4 regions of the Pseudomonas sp. SH10-3B genome follow, and region 1 is predicted to be linked to each of the others. Evidence: predicted binding sites of a transcription regulator. Region 1 holds the regulator's gene; each other region holds the start of a gene.

Evidence for each region. Region 1 encodes FliA, which starts transcription of late flagellar genes. Its sites were predicted from a motif close to CTAAAGTTTNNNNNNNNNNNGCCGNTAA; they were not measured.
Region 2: the regulator FliA is predicted to act here: its motif matches at 2,216-2,243, upstream of J1G35_RS17595 (methyl-accepting chemotaxis protein).
Region 3: the regulator FliA is predicted to act here: its motif matches at 2,688-2,715, upstream of J1G35_RS18240 (methyl-accepting chemotaxis protein).
Region 4: the regulator FliA is predicted to act here: its motif matches at 2,299-2,326, upstream of J1G35_RS27160 (methyl-accepting chemotaxis protein).

What each region holds. Positions count from the first base shown of each region.
Region 1 covers NZ_JAFLXD010000016.1:3,419-8,372, forward strand. Annotated here, with positions in the region: gene J1G35_RS14175 (chemotaxis protein CheA) at 1-902, opposite strand, end outside; gene J1G35_RS14180 (protein phosphatase CheZ) at 914-1,702, opposite strand; gene J1G35_RS14185 (chemotaxis response regulator CheY) at 1,721-2,095, opposite strand; gene fliA (RNA polymerase sigma factor FliA) at 2,266-3,006, opposite strand; gene fleN (flagellar synthesis regulator FleN) at 3,003-3,836, opposite strand; gene flhF (flagellar biosynthesis protein FlhF) at 3,942-4,954, opposite strand, start outside.
Region 2 covers NZ_JAFLXD010000022.1:61,901-66,854, reverse strand. Annotated here, with positions in the region: gene J1G35_RS17595 (methyl-accepting chemotaxis protein) at 223-2,142, opposite strand; gene J1G35_RS17590 (FKBP-type peptidyl-prolyl cis-trans isomerase) at 2,405-3,022, shown strand; gene J1G35_RS17585 (hypothetical protein) at 3,158-3,415, opposite strand; gene J1G35_RS17580 (zinc ribbon domain-containing protein YjdM) at 3,575-3,916, opposite strand; gene J1G35_RS17575 (polyprenyl synthetase family protein) at 4,032-4,954, opposite strand, start outside.
Region 3 covers NZ_JAFLXD010000024.1:11,704-16,657, reverse strand. Annotated here, with positions in the region: gene J1G35_RS18255 (ATP-binding protein) at 1-23, shown strand, start outside; gene J1G35_RS18250 (hypothetical protein) at 20-172, shown strand; gene J1G35_RS18245 (hypothetical protein) at 124-495, shown strand; gene J1G35_RS18240 (methyl-accepting chemotaxis protein) at 672-2,609, opposite strand; gene J1G35_RS18235 (bifunctional nitrate reductase/sulfite reductase flavoprotein subunit alpha) at 2,760-4,954, opposite strand, start outside.
Region 4 covers NZ_JAFLXD010000054.1:32,019-36,972, reverse strand. Annotated here, with positions in the region: gene J1G35_RS27170 (inorganic phosphate transporter) at 1-799, opposite strand, end outside; gene J1G35_RS27165 (transporter) at 1,141-2,160, opposite strand; gene J1G35_RS27160 (methyl-accepting chemotaxis protein) at 2,421-4,049, shown strand; gene J1G35_RS27155 (GAF domain-containing sensor histidine kinase) at 4,050-4,954, opposite strand, start outside.

The DNA of each region.
Region 1 (4,954 bases):
GCCGGGGCGACTTCGGTGAACTTGCCTTTGCCGTGCAAGTCGTCCAGCAGCGCTTCGAATTCGTGATCGGAGATCAACCCATCGTCCGCAGGCTTGGCAGTGGCAGCGGGTGCTGCGGCCGTAGCGGCGACTTCCGGCAAGGCGTCGGCCGCAAAGGTGCCCTTGCCATGCAACTGGTCGAGCAAGGCTTCGAATTCGTCGTCAGTGATGTCGGTGCTGGCAGGCGCGACAGGCGCATCCACCGCAGCTGGGACAGCACCGGCAGGCGCCACGGCGTCGGCCGCGAACTGACCTTTGCCGTGCAACTGGTCGAGCAAAGACTCGAACTCAGCGTCGGTAATGTCTTCGCTGCTCGGCGCGACAGCCGGGGCAACGGCGGCCGGAGCTTCGGCCTCGGCCTTGACGGCACTGAGGGAGTTGAGCAGTTGTTCGAACTCACTGTCCGTCACATCTGCTTCAGGCTCCGCCACCGGTTCCGGTGCGGCTTCGACCACCGGCGCTGCCGTGGTGTCGGCCGGCTCTGCATAGCGCGCCAGGGCGGCCAGCAGTTCCGGCGTGGCTGCGGTGATCGGGGCACGCTCGCGAACTTCGCTGAACATGCCGTTGACCGCATCCAGTGCTTCGAGAATCACGTCCATCAACTCCGAATCAACGTGACGCTCACCCTTGCGCAGGATGTCGAACACGTTCTCGGCGATGTGGCAGCACTCCACCAGCTCATGGAGCTGGAGGAAGCCGGCGCCCCCTTTTACAGTATGAAAACCGCGAAAAATTGCATTGAGCAGGTTCGCATCATCCGGGCGGCTTTCCAGCTCGACCAGTTGTTCGGACAGTTGCTCTAAAATTTCGCCGGCCTCTACAAGGAAATCCTGAAGGATCTCTTCATCGGCGCCGAAGCTCATGTGGGTGCTCCTTAGAAGCCTAAACTGGATAACAGGTCATCTACGTCATCCTGACCTGACACAACGTCTTCACGTTTATCGGCATGAATCTGCGGACCTTCACCCTTGGCGAGATGTTTTTGTGGATCTTTTTCAGAGAGGATCGCTTCGCGGTCATGTTCGATGCCGGCAAAACGGTCGACCTGGCCGGCCATGAGCACCAATTTGAGCAGGTTGCTTTCCACTTCGGTGACCAACTGGGTCACACGCTTGATCACCTGACCAGTCAGGTCCTGGTAATCCTGGGCGAGCAGAATGTCATTGAGGTTGCTGGCAACCGTGCGGTTTTCCTGCTCGCTGCGTGACAGGAACCCTTCGACTCGACGGGCCAGCTCACGAAACTCTTCTGCACCGACTTCACGGCGCATGAAGCGGCCCCAGTCGTTGCTCAGGGCGTGGGCCTCAGTGGCCATGCCGTTAACCAGGGGCGTGGCGTTTTCCACCAGGTCCATGGTGCGGTTGGCCGCCGCCTCGGTCAGCCTGACCACATAGGACAGGCGTTCGGTGGCATCGGTGATCTGCGAAATCTCTTCGGCCTGGGGCATGTGCGGATCAATCTGGAAATTGACGATCGCACTGTGCAGCTCGCGTGTGAGCTTGCCCACTTCCTGGTACAGGCCGCGGTCACGGGTCTGGTTGAGCTCATGGATCAACTGCACCGCGTCGCCGAAATGGCCTTTTTCAAGGCTGTCGACCAACTGGTGAGCATGCTTTTTCAGGGTCGACTCAAAGTCGCCCAGTGACGTTTCTTTATGCTCCATAGCTCCCCCGCGATGGCATTAGCCGTGGATGCGTTCGAAGATCTTTTCGATCTTCTCTTTCAAGGCCTGTGCAGTGAATGGCTTGACCACGTAACCGTTGACCCCGGCTTGGGCGGCTTCGATGATCTGTTCACGCTTGGCCTCGGCGGTCACCATCAACACGGGAAGGCTGCGCAGTTTTTCGTCGGCACGCACGTGGCGCAACAAGTCGATACCGGTCATGCCCGGCATGTTCCAGTCCGTTACCAGAAAGTCGATGCTCCCGCTGTTGAGGATCGGAATCGCCGTCAGGCCATCATCCGCCTCGACCGTGTTTGTGAACCCCAGGTCACGCAACAGGTTTTTTATGATCCGCCGCATCGTTGAGAAGTCATCAACGATGAGGATTTTCATGTTCTTGTCCAATTCGACCTCCAAGCAGTCTTAAACGCGCCCAGCACCTGGACGCGCCATTTCAATCAACAGGCATTACACAACAAGGACTGCCGGGGGCACCACGGGTCGAACCCGCGAAGGCCAATCACCTTCGCGGTATCGCTTTGCAATGCTCCCCACACTGCCTGTCAGCGCGCTCGCCACTCTCCCAAACGCCCCCGCAAGCGGGCCGCGCACTGGCTGTGCAACTGGCTGACACGCGATTCGCTGACCCCCAGGACCTCACCGATTTCCTTGAGGTTCAGCTCTTCGTCGTAGTACAGCGCCAACACCAACCGCTCGCGCTCCGGCAGGTTGGCAATGGCGTCCGCCAACGCCCCCTGGAAACGTTCGTCTTCCAGGTCACGCGACGGCTCCATATGCGCGCTCGCGCCGTCCTCGTGCAGCCCTTCGTGCTCGCCGTCCTGCAACAGGTCGTCGAAACTGAACAGGCGGCTGCCCAAGGTATCGTTCAAAATCCCGTAATAATCGTCGAGACTCAATTGGAGTTCGGCCGCAACTTCGTGATCTTTAGCGTCGCGACCGGTTTTTGCTTCAATTGCCCGAATTGCGTCACTGACCATGCGCGTATTGCGGTGCACCGAGCGTGGCGCCCAGTCACCCTTGCGCACTTCGTCCAGCATCGCGCCACGGATACGGATACCCGCATAGGTCTCGAAACTTGCACCCTTGCTTGCGTCGTACTTGGTCGACACTTCGAGCAGGCCGATCATGCCCGCCTGGATCAGGTCTTCGACCTGGACACTGGCGGGCAGGCGTGCCAGCAGGTGATAGGCGATCCGCTTGACCAGCGGCGCATAGCGCTCGATCAACTCGCCTTGACTGTCACGGGCAGACTTCTTGTACGCGTTATAGCCGTTCGCTGTCATAGCACCGGTCCTGCACTCGTCTGATGCACCAATCGCTCGACGAAAAACTCCAGATGCCCCCGAGGGTTGGCAGGCAACGGCCAGGTATCGACCTTCTGGGCAATAGCCTTGAACGCCAATGCGCATTTGGAGCGAGGGAACGCTTCGTAGACTGCACGCTGCTTTTGCACAGCCTTGCGCACACACTCGTCGTAGGGAACTGCGCCGACGTATTGTAAGGCCACATCGAGAAAGCGATCCGTGACCTTGGTCAACTTGGCGAACAGGTTGCGACCTTCCTGCGGGCTCTGGGCCATGTTGGCCAGGACGCGGAAGCGGTTCATGCCGTAGTCGCGGTTAAGCAGTTTGATCAGGGCGTAGGCGTCGGTGATCGAGGTGGGTTCATCGCAGACCACCAGCAAGACTTCCTGCGCCGCGCGCACGAAGCTGACCACGGACTCGCCGATCCCGGCGGCGGTGTCGATCACCAGCACGTCGAGGTTGTCGCCGATATCACTGAATGCCTGGATCAGGCCGGCATGCTGAGCCGGACTCAGGTGCACCATGCTCTGGGTGCCGGAGGCGGCCGGCACGATGCGGATCCCGCCAGGGCCCTGGAGCAGCACATCGCGCAGCTCACAGCGCCCCTCGATCACATCGGCAAGGGTGTGTTTGGGCGTCAGCCCCAGCAGAACGTCGACGTTCGCCAGCCCCAGGTCAGCATCCAGCAGCATGACGCGACGGCCAAGCTCTGCCAGGGCCAGGGACAAATTCACTGACACGTTAGTTTTTCCGACGCCACCTTTGCCGCCGGTCACCGCGATCACCTGTACGGGATGCATGCTGCCCATTTTATTTCTTTACCTTGTCTTGCTTAGACGCAGGCTACATGGCTTGGCCGCGTGAATCGCTTGCAGACCATCGATGTAGGTACATTTCACGGTGTTCATCGCGCCTCAACCCACCCGCTTTGCCGGGTTGTGGTAAAGGTCGGCGAACATATCGGCCATCGCTTCCTCGCTAGGCTCTTCTTGCATTTGCACGCTCACGGCGCGGCTGACCAACTGATGACGGCGCGGCAGATGCAAATCATCCGGGATCCGCGGCCCGTCGGTCAGGTAAGCAACCGGTAGTTCATGGCTGATAGCCAGGCTCAACACTTCGCCCAGGCTGGCGGTTTCATCCAGTTTGGTCAGGATGCAACCGGCCAGACCGCAACGCTTGTAGCTATGGTACGCAGCGGTAAGAACCTGTTTCTGGCTGGTGGTTGCAAGCACCAGGTAATTTTTTGACTTGATGCCGCGCCCGGCCAGGCTTTCCAGCTGCATGCGCAACGCCGGATCGCTGGCTTGCAGGCCGGCGGTGTCAATCAGCACCACACGCTTGCGCAGCAACGGATCGAGCGCGTTGGCCAGGGACTGGCCCGGGTCGACGTGGGTGACCGGCACATTGAGGATACGGCCCAGGGTCTTGAGCTGTTCCTGGGCGCCGATGCGGTAGCTGTCCATGCTCACCAGCGCGATGTTATTCGCGCCGTACTTGAGCACGTAACGCGCCGCCAGCTTGGCCAGGGTGGTGGTCTTGCCCATGCCGGCAGGGCCGACCATGGCAATCACGCCGCCCTCTTCCAGGGGTTCGATTTCCGGGGTGGCGATCATCCGCGCCAGGTGGGCCAGCAACATGCGCCAGGCCTGGCGAGGCTCTTCGATTTCGGTGGTCAGCGCCAGCAGGTCGCGGGACAACGGGCCGGACAAGCCGATGCGTTGCAGGCGGCGCCACAGGTTGGCCTGTTGCGGTTTGCTGCCTTGCAGCTGGGTCCAGGCCAGCGACCCGAGTTGCACTTCCAGCAGTTCGCGCAGGCCGTTGAGTTCAAAGCGCATCGAGTCGAAGACGCGCTGGTCGACTGCGGCGGCCGGGGCTGGCGCAGCAGGACGCGGCGGTTCGATAAAGGTTGGTTCGACCAGCGGCT
Region 2 (4,954 bases), on a different contig from region 1:
ACCCGCATCCAAAGGCTCACGTGTTCCGGTAAGTGTGCTGGAGGTAAGGCCCAACTCACGGAGGGCCGAGTATGTCTAAGTTTGCACGACGTACGTGGAACCTCGTAGTGAATGCCGTACGTGTTTATCACGTGTGGACATTCCTGCGGAACAGCTTCGATGACCTGTAAGGTCTGAGAAGTGGAGCCGCTTCGGTTAATACCGAAGCGGCTTTTTGGTTTCTTAAACCCGGAAGTGACTGACCATCTGCTGCAACTGGCTACCCAAACGCGCCAGTTCCACGCTCGATTTTGCCGTCTCATCGCTCGCGGTGGCGGTCTGCTCGGACACATCACGCACATTCACAATGCTGCGGCTGATTTCTTCGGCCACGGCGCTTTGTTGTTCGGCGGCGGCGGCGATCTGCTGGTTCATCGACTGGATGTTCGACACCGTGCGGGTGATGTTTTCCAGTGACACACCGGCCTTGCGCGTCAGTTCGACACTGCTGTCGGTGAGGCTGCGGCTGTTGTTCATCACGTTGGCAACTTGCTGGGTACCGTTCTGCAAACCGGCGACCAGGCCTTCGATTTCCTCGGTGGACTTTTGCGTGCGTTGGGCCAGGCCGCGCACTTCGTCGGCGACCACGGCAAAGCCGCGACCGGCTTCACCGGCACGTGCCGCTTCAATCGCTGCGTTGAGGGCCAGCAAGTTGGTCTGTTCGGCCACCGCCTTGATCACGTCCATCACGCTGCCGATCTTGTTGCTCTCTTGTTGCAGGTGCGCCATGGCGTCGGTGGAACGCGCCACTTCGGCGGCCAGGCGTTCGATCTGGGCGATGGCCTCGGCTACCACTTTGTCGCCAGCGCGGGCTTGGCCGTCAGCGTCGGCGGCGGCCAGAGAGGCTTGCTCGGCGTTGCGTGCAACTTCCTGCACGGTGGCGGTCATTTCGTGCATCGCCGTGGCGACCTGGTCGGTCTCGATCTTCTGGCTGTTCACACCGGCGCTGGTCTGCTCGGTGACGGCCGACAACTCTTCGGCAGCGCTGGCGATCTGGGTCACGCCGTCGCGAATACCGCTGATCAATTCACGCAGGGTCGTGCCCATGCGCTGAATGCCTTGTTGCAATACGCCCAGCTCATCGCGACGGGTGACCTGGATATTGTGGCTCAGGTCGCCGGAGGCAATGCGTTCAACCACAGCCAGGGTTTCCTGCAGTGGACGCGTGATCTGGCGGGTGATCACCAGTGCCGCGATGATGCCGACCAGCAGTGCCAGCAACGTGCTGATCAGCTGCAGGCTGCGGGCCTGGGCGCTTTCGGCGTCGCGACGGTCCAGCTGGATGTCGTACAGCTTGTCACTGATCGTGACGATATCCGCGCCTTGGGTGGTCATTTCGGCACGGGCAGCCACGATGTTGGCGTTGGCGGCCTTGTAGTTCTGTACAGCGCTGCGATAGGCGCCAAGGGCGGTTTCCAGGGCAGTCAATGCGCTTTGCTGGCTGGCGCCGAAGGCGGCGCTGAGGTCTTTCAAGCCACTGACGGCTTTTTCGATTTGTGCGGCAGCGCGGGCTTCGGTGTCCGGGTTGACGTTGCCGGTGTAGCCGCGCACTTCGTAACGGGCCAACTGGAACTGCATCTTGGCGTCGGCTACGGCCTGGAACTGGGCAAGGTGCTCCGAGCTGTCGGGCATTTGCTTCACGCTGGCTTCCAGCGCTTCGATTTGGGCGTTGGCACTGTCGGCCTTGTCGCCCATCACTTGGCGAGAGGCATTACCGTTACGGTAAGCCTCACGCATTTTGTTCAGGGATTGCTGATAAGCCGTGATGATGGCTTTCTGCTCGTTGAGCAGCTTGACGTTTTCCGGGCTCTTGAAGCTGTCCAGCAGTTTCTGTTGCTGGGCAGTGAAGGCATCCAGGCTGGTCTGCACGTTCTGCGCCACGGCTTCATCACCGTTGGCGAGCATGTACTGCAGACGCACGATGCGCAGCTTGGTCAGTGAGGCGTTGAGCTGGGTGATGTCGCTCATCCAGTTGCTGCGGTCGATCAGACTGCCCAGGCTGGTCCAGCCGGTGAGGGCCAGGATCGAGGTGAGGACAAGCACCAGGCCGAAGCCCAGGCCCAGTTTGAGGTTGACGCTGATGTTACCGAACCAGCTGTTCATCTAATGCTCCGCAAAGGTGATGTCTGTCTGCTGGACGGTGTTGTTATTTGAGCCAGCCAAAGTGTGTAGCGCTGTATCGGCGACGAGGGACGAATCTGAAGTGCTTTTATTGCGCGTGCGACGAAGGGTCGCGATCCCAGTGTCGCGCCAGCGTGGAGGGCTCATCACGGGCAGGTCTTGTGTGCTAGTCTGCTGGCCCTTTTAGTTCTGGGCGGTGCGGGAAACCGATGTTTTCAGTGCTGCCCTACAGCGGAGCCTCTTCATGTCCGAAGTTAATCTGTCCACCGACGAAACCCGCGTCAGCTACGGTATCGGCCGTCAGTTGGGCGACCAACTGCGCGACAACCCACCGCCGGGTGTGAGCCTGGACGCGATCCTGGCTGGCCTGACCGACGCGTTCGCCGGCAAACCAAGCCGTGTTGATCAAGAGCAAATGGCTGCAAGCTTCAAGGTCATTCGCGAAATCATGCAAGCCGAAGCGGCTGCCAAGGCTGAAGCGGCTGCTGGTGCTGGCCTGGCGTTCCTGGCTGAAAACGCCAAGCGTGATGGCATCACCACCCTGGCTTCCGGCCTGCAGTTTGAAGTGCTGACTGCGGGTGACGGCGCCAAGCCGACCCGTGAAGACCAGGTCCGCACCCACTACCACGGCACCCTGATCGACGGCACTGTGTTCGACAGCTCCTACGAGCGTGGCCAGCCAGCAGAATTCCCGGTTGGCGGCGTGATCGCCGGCTGGACCGAAGCCCTGCAACTGATGAATGCCGGCAGCAAATGGCGCCTGTACGTGCCGAGCGAACTGGCTTACGGCGCTCAAGGCGTTGGCAGCATTCCGCCGCACAGCGTGCTGGTGTTTGACGTCGAGCTGCTCGACGTTCTGTAAGACCTGCTTTTGATTACCTGTAGGAGCGAGCTTGCTCGCGAAAAACGTCAACGATGGCGCGGGCATCCTGGATGAGCGCGTTGTTTATGCGGTCTTCGCGAGCAGACTCGCTCCTACAGCGTTTTGCTGGTTTTCTCATGGATGAAATTTGCCATTGAGTTCCGTCGCCGGGCGCAATGCTCGGGCGTAGCAGAACAGAAACAGATTGCGCACCACTTCCTTCAGTACACCGGGTTCACTGGAACTCAGGCCATTGACGTCCAGGTCACCCTGGTCCTGCAGCTCGTTCAACGCTTCTTCTTCCAGCACCGCACAGACTTCGCCGGTTTCCCGATGGAGGATGCGCAGGTAAGGGTGTGGGCGGTCGAGCCAGGCATCTATCAAATAAGTCATGGTTAAATCTCCTTGATGGGTTTCAATGAGAATAATTCTTATTCGTAGAATAGCAAGTGCCTATTGGCAGTTTCCTGGTTTTTCTGTGTGGATATTGAGAGGGGTCAACGGGGAGGGCAAAACGCCATCCCGCGCGGGCGCGGGATGGATACAGCAGGTTCAGACTTTGCGCACGAACTCGGACTTGAGTTTCATCGGGCCAATACCGTCGATCTTGCAATCGATATCGTGGTCGCCGTCGCACAGGCGGATGTTCTTGACCTTGGTGCCGACCTTCACGACCAGGGACGTACCCTTGACCTTGAGGTCTTTGATCACGGTGATGGTGTCGCCGTCCTGCAGGACGTTGCCCACAGAGTCTTTCTTCACGGTTTCATCGCCGGCCACTTCGGCCTCGCCATTGGCGGACCACTCATGGGCGCATTCCGGGCAGATCAGCTGGGCGCCGTCTTCGTAGGTGTATTCGGAATTGCATTTTGGGCAGGGTGGCAACGTGCTCACTAAAGCTCCTTAAAGGTCAGGATGGCTAAAAGTCGCACATTATATAGGGAATTGGACCAAGGCAGGGCGCGGTCTTGGATGGGTAATCCCACATTAGTCCGCGCCTGCAAGTATTTTAGTGAGTACGCGCGACCGCAAACTCACTCAGTTCAACCAGGGCATCCCGGTATTTGCTGGCTGGAAGGGCTTCCAGGCACTTGATTGCACGGGCCACGTAGTCACGCGCCAGTTGAGCGGTGTAGTCCAGGGAGCCCGAGGCCTCCACAGCCTCACGGATGCTTTCCAGGTCTTCGATCCCGCCTTTCTGGATCGCCTTGCGCACCAGGGCAGCCTGCTCCGGTGTGCCTTCGCGCATGGTGTAGATCAGCGGCAAGGTCGGTTTGCCCTCGGCCAGGTCGTCACCGACGTTCTTGCCCAGGGTCTCGGCGTCGCCACGGTAGTCGAGCAGGTCGTCTACCAGCTGGAATGCCACGCCCAGGTGGTCACCGAAGGTCCGCAGGGCTTCGGCCTGTTCGGCGGTCGCGCCACACAGCGCGGCGGCGCTGTGGGTAGAGGCTTCGAAGAGCATCGCGGTTTTGCCGCGAATCACTTCCATATAGGTTTCTTCGGTGGTGCTGGCGTCGCGGACCTTAGACAGCTGCAACACTTCGCCTTCAGCGATGATGCGCGTGGCTTGGGAAAGAATCTTCATCACCGGCATCGAGCCCAGCTCGACCATCATTTCGAACGAGCGCGAGTACAAGAAGTCACCTACCAGCACGCTCGGGGCATTGCCCCACATCGCATTGGCGGTCTCGCGGCCACGGCGCATGCCGGACATGTCGACCACGTCGTCATGCAGCAGGGTCGCGGTGTGCAGGAATTCGATAGTGGCGGCCAGCAGGCGCAGGTCATCGCCTTCGCGGCCCAGGGCCTTGCCACACAGCAACACTAATAAAGGACGCAGGCGTTTACCGCCCGCCGACGTAATGTAGTCGCCAATTTTGGAGACCAGCGGCACTTTAGACGTCAGCTGCTGCTTGATGATGCCGTCGACGG
Region 3 (4,954 bases), on a different contig from region 1:
TGATCGAGGTGCATCGCGCATGAATAACCCTTCTACGGGCCTCGACGCGGACGGCTTTATCCTCACCGTCGCCGACACCCCCGTGCAGCGTGAATACCAGTCATTGCTGGCGAAGATCTGTCAGTGCATTTCGAACGGTTTCGGCCGTCCCGTGACATCGCGCTGGCGGTGAATGGCGATTTCCATATCGTATTGAGCACCTACCTCACGCGCATCGCGTGCGCCGATACCGAGACGCAGCGGCTTCGCTTGCAGCGCGAGGCTTCACGCAAGCTGATCAGGTCCACTCATGTACTGCGCTCGGAAGAGGCGTCGACATGGCCGCACACCCTTGAAGAGCATGTGGCGATGTTCGTCCGGGGGTATCCGCAGCGGGTCACTCACATTGCGTTCTTTCTCTTTGAGGCCAAGAACCCTGGCGCCACGATGGAAAACTTCATCACGCGGCTTCGAGCTTTTCTGGATTGGATGGCTTCACCCGCAGGCACTGCGTAGCAGCCCCAGTAAAGAAGAACGTGCTGTAGCAGACACTCTGTAGCGGCTGGTTTTGGGGCTGCTTCGCAGCCCAACGCGGGCGGTGCGACGATTCGCCAAGCCCGCTCGCCACAGGGGGATTTGTCAGGGGCTGAAAAGTTGCGTAGATACCCATGCCTACCAGATGGCGACAATCATCAGGACTTGAAGCGCCCCACCAAGCCATTCAACTCATCCGACAGATTCGCCAAGCGCCCCGAGTCGTCCTGCGCCGAGTTGGCCAGGCTTTCCACCAGTCGCGCTTCGTCGTAGATCTGTTGGATATGCCGGTTGATCTCCTCGGCCACGCTGTGTTGTTCCTCGGCGGCGGCGGAGATTTGCAGGTTCTGGTCGCGGATTTCGTTGACCGACAACTGGATGCCTTCAAAGCTGTCACGCGCGCTTTCGATGGACGACACGCTGGCTCGTGACAGGTCCAGGCAACTGCCCATCTTTTGCGTGACTTCCTGGGTCTTGTTTTCCAGGGTGCCGAGCAGGTGCTCGATCTCGCCGGTGGAGTCGGAGGTGCGCTTGGCCAACGCGCGCACTTCGTCGGCGACCACGGCAAAGCCACGACCCTGGTCACCGGCACGGGCGGCCTCGATGGCGGCATTGAGCGCCAGCAGGTTGGTCTGTTCGGCAATCGCGCGGATGGTGCCGATGATCTGGTTGATGCTGCGACTGCCGGCTTCGAGTTCGACCATGGCGTCGGACGACTCGGTCAAGCGGCGGCCCAGGCGATTGACGTTATCGGTGGTGACTTCGATCTGTTGCTTGCCCTCGGCCACGCGGCGATGGCCGTTCTCCGCCGAATCCGCCGCACTGCTGCAGGAGCGCGCGACTTCGTTGGCGGTGGCGACCATTTCATTGAACGCGGTGGACACCAGTTCCACCGCCTCGCGTTGACGGCCGGCGGCTTCATTCATGTTGTGCGCCACTTCACTGTTGACCTTGGACGCGTTGTGCAAATTGGCCGACGCCGCGCCGATGTGCTGGATCAATTGGCGGATGGCGGCGAGGAACTTGTTGAACCAGCCGGCCAGTTCGGCGGTTTCATCCTTGCCCTGCACCTGCAGTTCGTGGCGCAGGTCGCCTTCACCCTCGGCAATCGACTGCAAACCGGTACTGACCTGGCCGATAGGCTTGACGATTACTTTGGAAAACGCCGCCGCGAGCACGCCGAAGATCAGCACCAGCACGCCGACGATGACGGCGGTGAGGTAGGTCATGCGTGTGGCTTCGGCCATGACTTCGCGGTGTTCAATCAGGCCGATATAGCGCCAGCCCAGGCCGGGGGACGTCCACACGTTGGCCATGTAGCGCACGCCGTTGATTTCCACTTCGGTAGACCCTTGGGTCTCGGCCAAGTGTGCGTAGGCGGCACCCAGGTCCTTGAGCGGCTTGAAGCTGTGGGCGGCGTCGCGCGGGTCGACCAGCACCACGCCGTCTTCGATCAGCATCACGTAACCGCTTTCGCCGAGCTTGATGCTCTTGACCAGTTCGGTGAGGTTCTTCAGCGACACGCTGACCACGAACACGCCCTTGGCTTTGCCGGCGCTATCCAGCAATGCCCGGGCAGTGCCGACCAGCGCCACGTCGTCTTTGTCGTAGTAGTAAGCCGGCGTGCGCACGGTCTTGCCGGGGCTGGCCATGGCGGCCTTGTACCAAGGGCGCGCGCGTGGGTCGTACTTGGCCAGTTGCGGATCATCCGGCCATTTGACGTAAGTGCCGTCTTCCAGGCCGATGGAGAGGATGGCGGCTGCCGGGTGCGTGGCGCCGAAGCGCGCAAAGCGCTCGATGACCGCTTGTGCCGCTGCTGGCATCGGCTGACTGGCGGCGTCGGCGGGCTGGTAGTTCTTCAGCGTTTCCACGGAGGAGTACACAGGATCCATGGCCATTTGATCGACGTTCTGCTGCGTACCGTCGAAGAACTGGCGGATATTGCCATCGATCTGGCGGATTTCCCGGGTGCTGCCATCAATAAACTGGTCAACGGCCTGGGTCCGTGTGTTCATCACGGAGATGACCGCCACCAGGCTTACCGGGATAAACGCGACCGAGACAAAAGCCAGCACCAGCTTATTTTTTATTTTCATCGAGACGACCATCAGCGTAGGGGGCGGTCAAACCGTCTCGCTCCGGAAAAAGAGCGCGGCGATTTGCTATCACCGCTGTTTCGGCCCGATGCCGGTAAATCTTTAGGGTTTTTTGTACACAATACAAAGTGCTTATTGTTCTGTATCCAATCAGTAGACATCACGCAGATAGCGCTTCTGTTCGCTCAACTGGCGCCAGTACTCCACGGCGCCCTCAACACCAAGCCTGCCGTGGGTTTGCGCGACCTGGCGCAGAGCCTGGTCGACGTCTTTGGCCATGTGGCTGGCATCCCCGCAGATATACAGCTGCGCGCCGTCCTGCAGCCAGCGCCACAGCTCGGCGCCGTGTTCGTGGATGCGGTCCTGCACGTAGACCTTCTGCGCCTGGTCGCGGGAGAACGCCAGGCTCAGGTGAGTGAGCAAGCCGTCGTGCTGCATGCCTTGCAGTTCGTCCTGGTAGTAAAAGTCGCTGGCCGCGTGTTGCTCGCCAAAGAACAGCCAGTTGCGGCCCTGATGCCCTTGGGACCGACGTTCCTGCAAAAACGCGCGGAACGGCGCCACACCGGTGCCGGGGCCGATCATGATCATCGGCACGTCGCCGTTGGCCGGTGTGCGGAAGTGTTTGGACGGCTGCACGAACAACGGCACCTCGCTGTCTGCGGCGCGGTCGGCGAGGAAGGTCGAGGACACGCCCTTGCGCTTGCCATAGCGCACGGCGGCCACGGTGAGGTGCACTTCCTGCGGGTAGGCTTTGGCGCTGGAGGCGATTGAATACAAACGCGGTTGCAGGCGCTTGAGGGTGCCGAGCAGTTCGTCCGCCGAGCAATCGATGGGGTATTCGTGCAGCACATCCACCAGTTGTCGGCCCCACAGCCAGCCTTGCAATTCGGCTTTGCGCTCAGGGTTCAGCAGTTGCTTGAGGCCTGGGTTGGTGCTGCGCTCGGCAATAAAGGCCAAGGTGTCGCTGCTGGGCCGGGCAATTTCGAAACGCTGGGTCAGCGCCTGGTGCAGCGGTACATCGCCGAAGGTGTCGATGTTCACGCAGGCAGCCGGATCCAGACGCGTCAGGTCGAGCAGTTCGCTGACCAGTTCCGGGCAGTTGCGTGGCATGACGCCCAGGGCATCACCGGCTTCATAGCTCAGCCCGGAATCGGTCAGGTCCAGGGCGAACTGGCGGGTTTCCTTGTGGGCGCTCTGTGGGTTCAGGTGCCGGTTGAGCAGCAGTCGTGAGCCATGCAGTTTGGTTTTGCCTGCCGGTGTGGCGGGCGTTACCGGGGCTACGGGCTTTGCCGGGTGGAGGGTCTGTTGGAACCGGGCCAGCCACGCATCGGCGCGTTCTTCGAATTCGGTGTCGCAGTCGACGCGTTCAAGCAGGCGGGTGGCGCCCAACTCCAGCAAGCGCTGGTCGAGTCGCTGGCCGTGCTTGCAGAACTGGTCGTAATTCGGATCACCCAAGGCCAGCACCGCAAAGCGCAGCGACTCCAGGCGGATCTCGACGGTGCTGAGGCTGTGCCAGAAGCCTTCGCCGTTGTCGGGCGGGTCGCCGTCGCCGAAGGTGCTGCTGATCAGCGCGAGGTTTTGTGTGCTCGCCAGTTTGCTCGCCGGGAAATCCGCCATCGCGCTGAGCTCCACGCTGATGCCCGCGTCGCGCAAGCGCTTGGCGAATCGCTCGGCGAGGGCTTCGGCGTTACCGGTCTGCGAGGCCCATAACAGGGTGACGGCCGGGGAGGGCGGTGCTGTAACGGCGCTGGCTTCTGCACGGCTGAACAGCCCGCCGAGCAAACCGTCCAGCCACAGGCGGGTGTCCTTGGCCAGCGGCGCATGGCTTGGCATCACCGGCACACCGGCTGCCTGGCGCCCGGCGTCGGAGCGCAGGCCGCTGAGGAAACCTGCGAGGTAAGTGCGTTCGCTGTCGCTCAATGAGGGGGCCGGCACGTTGCGGATGCCGGCAATATCGGCGAAGGCGTCGAGGCGCGACATGGCGAGGTCCTCTGCTAAGGGGGAACGGTCATTGGTGGCCGGCCTATCGAGAAACTGATGATCGATCAACTCGACTCGGGCCAAGGCCACGGCACAGAACTTGAACTCGGGCTGCAGGGAAATCGGATCGACCGCGTCGTTGGTCACCGCGTTGATCGCCAGGTGTTCGCCAAACACATCGTTCCAGTGGAAGGGCGCAAAACAATTGCCCGGGCGCACGCGGTCGGTGACCACTGCAGGCAGCACGGCTCGTCCGCGCTGGGAGCGCACCTCCACGCGGTCCTTGTCCTTGATGCCGAGGCTGGCGGCGTCTTCAGGGTGCAGTTCGACGAAGGGGCCGGGGTTGAGTTTGTTCAGTGTGGCGA
Region 4 (4,954 bases), on a different contig from region 1:
GGGCGAAGGACACGCCGGTGCACGTGAGGATCAGCATGCCGCGGATCCACCACGGCGGCGGGGTGTCGCCTTTGGGCGCCTTGTACAACGCGCGGTTTTTCACAAAGGCGCGCAGGGCCAGCAACAGCAAGGCGGCGAAGGCGAAGCCGATCAGCGGCGAGAGCAGCAGGGCATAACCGATCTTGATCGCCTGGCTCCAGTCCACACCGCTGGTGCCGTCACGGCCGTGCATCAAGGCATTGGCCACGCCGACGCCGATGATCGAACCGATCAGGGTGTGGGACGAAGAGGCCGGCAACCCCAGCCACCAGGTGCCGAGGTTCCACAGGATCGCGGCGATCAGCAAGGCGAAGATCATCGCGAAGCCGGCCGATGAACCCACCTGCAAAATCAACTCCACCGGCAGCAAGGCAATGATGCCGAACGCCACCGCGCCGCTGGACAGCAGCACACCGAGGAAGTTGAAAAAGCCCGACCACACCACCGCAAACTGCGGCGGCAGCGAGTTGGTGTAGATCACCGTCGCGACCGCGTTAGCGGTGTCGTGGAAGCCGTTGACGAATTCGAAACCCAGGGCGATCAACAGCGCCACACCCAGCAGCAGGAAAGGGGTCCACGTGGTGAGCTGGGCGCCCATTTCGTGCATGTCGTGCATGAGGCTGTAGGCGGTAAACAACAGGCCCATGGCGAGTACGGCGAAGAAAACGATCACTGTCACCAGGCCGGGTTTCTTGTCCAGGCGCGGTCTTGAATCGACGGAGGATGAGTGCGTGGAGGCAGTCAGGGAAGGGGTGGCCATGCCGGGGCATCCGTGTGGGGAGGATGCCGTTCATATTCGTTGCAGAATGTTACAGCGATGCTGCCACAAGTCATTGTTTAGGTAATTGGATCTGCCACTGGTCTATAAAGCGCCGGGGAGACCAAGGGTCTACACAACTTTTCAGACCCAGGCACATCTCCTTGTGGCGAGCGGGCTTGTCCCGCGTTGGGCTGCGTAGCAGCCCCTGTCAAGAGGAACGCGGTGTATCAGACACTCTGTAGAGGCCGGTTTTGGGGCTGCTTCGCAGCCCAACGCGGGACAAGCCCGCTCGCCACAACAGCGCTGTCTGCCGGGTTATCGGGGGCAAGCTTCTTCCCATGTCAATTTGAAAACTTGCGAAACGCCCAGCGCCCGGCGATCAGCGTGAAGGTCGCAACCAACGCCACCAGGATCCAGAATCCTTCCGGGTCCTGTGAAAGCGGTACACCGCCCACGTTCATGCCGAAAAAACCGGCGATGATGTTGATCGGCAATGCCAACACCGTCACCACGGTAAGGGTGAACAGCGTGCGGCTGCTTTGCTCGTTGAGGTTGGCGGCGATCTCTTCCTGCAGCAGCTTGATCCGTTCGCCCAGCGCCGTCAGGTCGTTGATGATCAGCGCAAACTCCTCGGTGGATTTGCGCAACTCCTTCACATCTTCTTTTTGCAGCCATTGCGGCGGGCGGTTGAGCAGGCGCAGCAGCGAGCCCGGCTCCAGCGCGAGCAGGCGTTGCAGGCGCACCAGCACCCGGCGCGCCGCACCCAGTTCCGCGCGGTTGGTGGACAGGCGCGAGGACAGCAACTGGTCTTCGATATGGTCGACGCTGATGCTGGTCTTGCGCACGATCTGCGTCAGCACTTCACCCTGGTCGCGCAGCAGGTGCACCAGCAGTTCCAGCGGTGAGCGAAAGCGTTCGCCGGCCTTCACCGACGAGCGCAACTTGTCCACCGAGTGCAGGGGTTGCAGGCGTGCGCTGATCAACAGCCGGCTGCGGGCGCACACCCACAGCGTGGAAATGTCCGACGAAACCATGCTGCTGAAGTTGAACACCACGTCGTTGACCACCGCCAGCAAGGCGGAGTCGACGTGTTCGATACGCGTGGAGCGTGAACCTTCGTGCAAGGCCTCGAAGAATTCTTCGGGCAAATCCAGGTTTGCCTGCATCCAGCGCTCGCACGCCGCGTGCGCCAGGTTCAGGTGCAGCCACAGGAACTCTTCCGGATCGGCGGGTTGCTGCAAGGCCTGGAGCGCGGTGGCCGAATCAATCTGTTCACCCTTTTCACCGGGGCGAAAACGAAAACCGTAGAGCAAGCCAAACAGATCGGAATCCTGGTGGCTGTGGTCAATGCTGTGGTTCATGGAGGCTCGCAGAGAAAAGGCCTGTAGGACGTTTCACAGGTCGCGTGGCGAATCATTACAGGGATATTTGACATTTTTATGACGGCTTTGAATTTGTTTCTGTTGAGTGACATTTTATTGACCGCTCATCAGGAATCGCTCAAGAAGGCTCTAACACGGCCGATTCAGGCCATAAGCACCGCTGTGGACGGGTGGTGCCTCTGACGACAGGGAAGTCATGGCGTGCTAGCACCCTTTCCCCTGTTTCGAGGTTTCCCCCGATGAATGTTTTGCGAACCTCCCTGCGGGCACAGATCCTGTCACTGCTCGGTGGCAGCCTGCTGGCGATGCTGTTGATCGCCCTGGCGTGTTTCAACTTTCTCTCCAACGGTGTGCAGAGTTACCGCAGTTTGCTCGAAGGGCCGTTGCTCACCTCCCAACTGATCGATGAAGCCAACCTGCAATTCAAGGTGCAGGTCCAGGAATGGAAAAACGTGCTGTTGCGCGGCAAACAGCCTCAGGACATGGAGAAATACTGGGGCCAGTTCCAGGACCGCCAACGTGATGTCCAAGGCATCCTCACGCGCTTGGTCAGCCAGACCCGCAGCGACGCAACCTTGAGCCAACGCATCGAAACCTTGCGTCAGGAACACCAGCAACTGGGTGTCGCTTACCAGCGCGGGCGTGATGCCTACGTGGCGGCGGGTGCAGATCCTACGGCGGGCGACACGGCCGTGAAGGGGGTGGACCGCGCCGCCAGCGAGCAGATGAGCGCTCTCGTCAGCGACCTGCGCGAACAAGGCGCACAAAAGTCACTGGCCATCAGCGCCTATGCTGAGCGCACGGTGTTGGTGGGCCTGGCAATCATGCTGCTATCGGGTGCCTTGATCGGCCTGTTCAGCCTGTGGCTGATCAACCGCAACCTGATTCTGCCGATCCGTGGCCTGATCGACTATGTCACCCAACTGAGCCATGGTCGTTTTGCCCAGCGCGTCACCAGCAAGCGCCAGGATGAATTGGGCCAATTGGCGGCTGCCGCCAATACCCTGCGCGACTTCCTCGCCGAGACCTTCAGTCGCTTGCAACGCAGCGCCACCGATCTGGTCAGCGCCAGCGGCGAGTTGAACTCGATTGCCGGGCTGATGGCCACTGGCACTCACGAGCAATTCAACCGCACCGACCAGGTAGCCACGGCCATGACCGAAATGTCGGCCACCGCCCAGGAAGTCGCCCGTCACGCCGCCAGTGCCTCGCGCGCTGCCGATGACGCTGACCAGTCGGCCCGCGAGGGCGGTGAAGTGATGAAGGTCACCATCGCCACCATCGGCCAGATGCGCACGGAAATTCTCAACACCGGCACCATCATCCGGCGCCTGGAAACCGACAGCGTGCGTATCGGCAAAGTGTTGGAAGTGATTCGCGGGATCGCCGAGCAAACCAACCTGCTGGCGCTGAACGCCGCGATCGAGGCGGCCCGTGCAGGCGAGGCGGGGCGCGGTTTTGCGGTGGTCGCCGATGAAGTCCGCAGCCTGGCGCAACGCACGGCGGCGTCGATCATCGAGATCAACCAGATTATCCATGCCGTGCAGACCGGTGCGATCGATGCCGCCGAGGCGATCGTCAGCGGCCAGTCGTGCAGCGATGACAGTGTGGAAAAAGTCAGCCAGGCCGGCGCCATGCTCGATCACATCACCCAGGCAGTGGAAGCGATCCGCGACATGAACCGCCAGATCGCCACGGCGGCCGAGGAACAGACGTCGGTGGCTGAGGATATTTCGCGCAATATCACCCAGATCACTACCGTGGCCACGGCCAACCTCGACAATGTGCAGCGCACCGAAGCGGCGAGCCACAACCTGCGTAGCTTGTCCGGCGAGTTGAATGAGGTGACCGCGCGTTTGAGCGCCTGATCAGCCGGTGGGCAGGCTGAACGTGAACACCGTGCCGTGCTCGGCGCTGGTGGACACGTTGAGTTCACCGCCATGGGCCTCGGCAATCTGCTTGACGATATACAACCCCAGGCCCAGGCCGGCCTGGGGCGTGTTCGTCGCCGGGCGTGAGTAAGGCTCGAACAGACGGGGCAGGGCTTGCGCGTTGATCTGTCCGGGGTTTTTCACCGACAGATGGAAACGGTCTTGCTCGACCTGCGCATGCACCTCCACGGGGCCGTCATGGTTGCCATGGTGGATGGCATTGGCGACCAGATTGGAGAGCAACTGCGCCAGGCGGTCACGGTCACCACGCACCCCTTGCAGGTCGCCGATATCTGCGCGGATGACCCGCTGCGGATGCACGCTCTGCACCTCCGACACCACATGCTGCAATGCCGCCTGCAAACCCTGGCAATCGCCGATGTTCAGCGGGATGCCGGTGCCCATGCGGCCCCTGGCGAAATCCAGCACGTCTTCCACCAACTGCGCAGCGCGCCGGCCGCTGGTGAGGATATGCCGCACGAGGGTGTCGGTGGCCGGGTCCGGGTGCTTGCGCAGCAGCCGTTCGGCAGCGACGTTAATTGCAAACAGCGGGTTGCGCAGGTCATGGCCGAGCACGGCGATAAATTGCTCGCGCAGTTCGGCGGTGCCGCGTTCTTCCTGCAATTGCGCCTGGGTGTGCTGCGCGGCTTCTTCGGCTTCGATCTGCAACGACAGCACGCGGGCGAACGACTCCATGGTCGACTGGATCGTACTGCTGCGCAGCACGGCGGGGTTGGGGTCCAAGGCGCAGATCGTGCCGAAAAAGCGCCCGTCGGTGCGGAACACCGGCACCGAAATATAGCTTTCGAAGTGATACAGGCGCGGCGTGTGGTGGTCGTGGT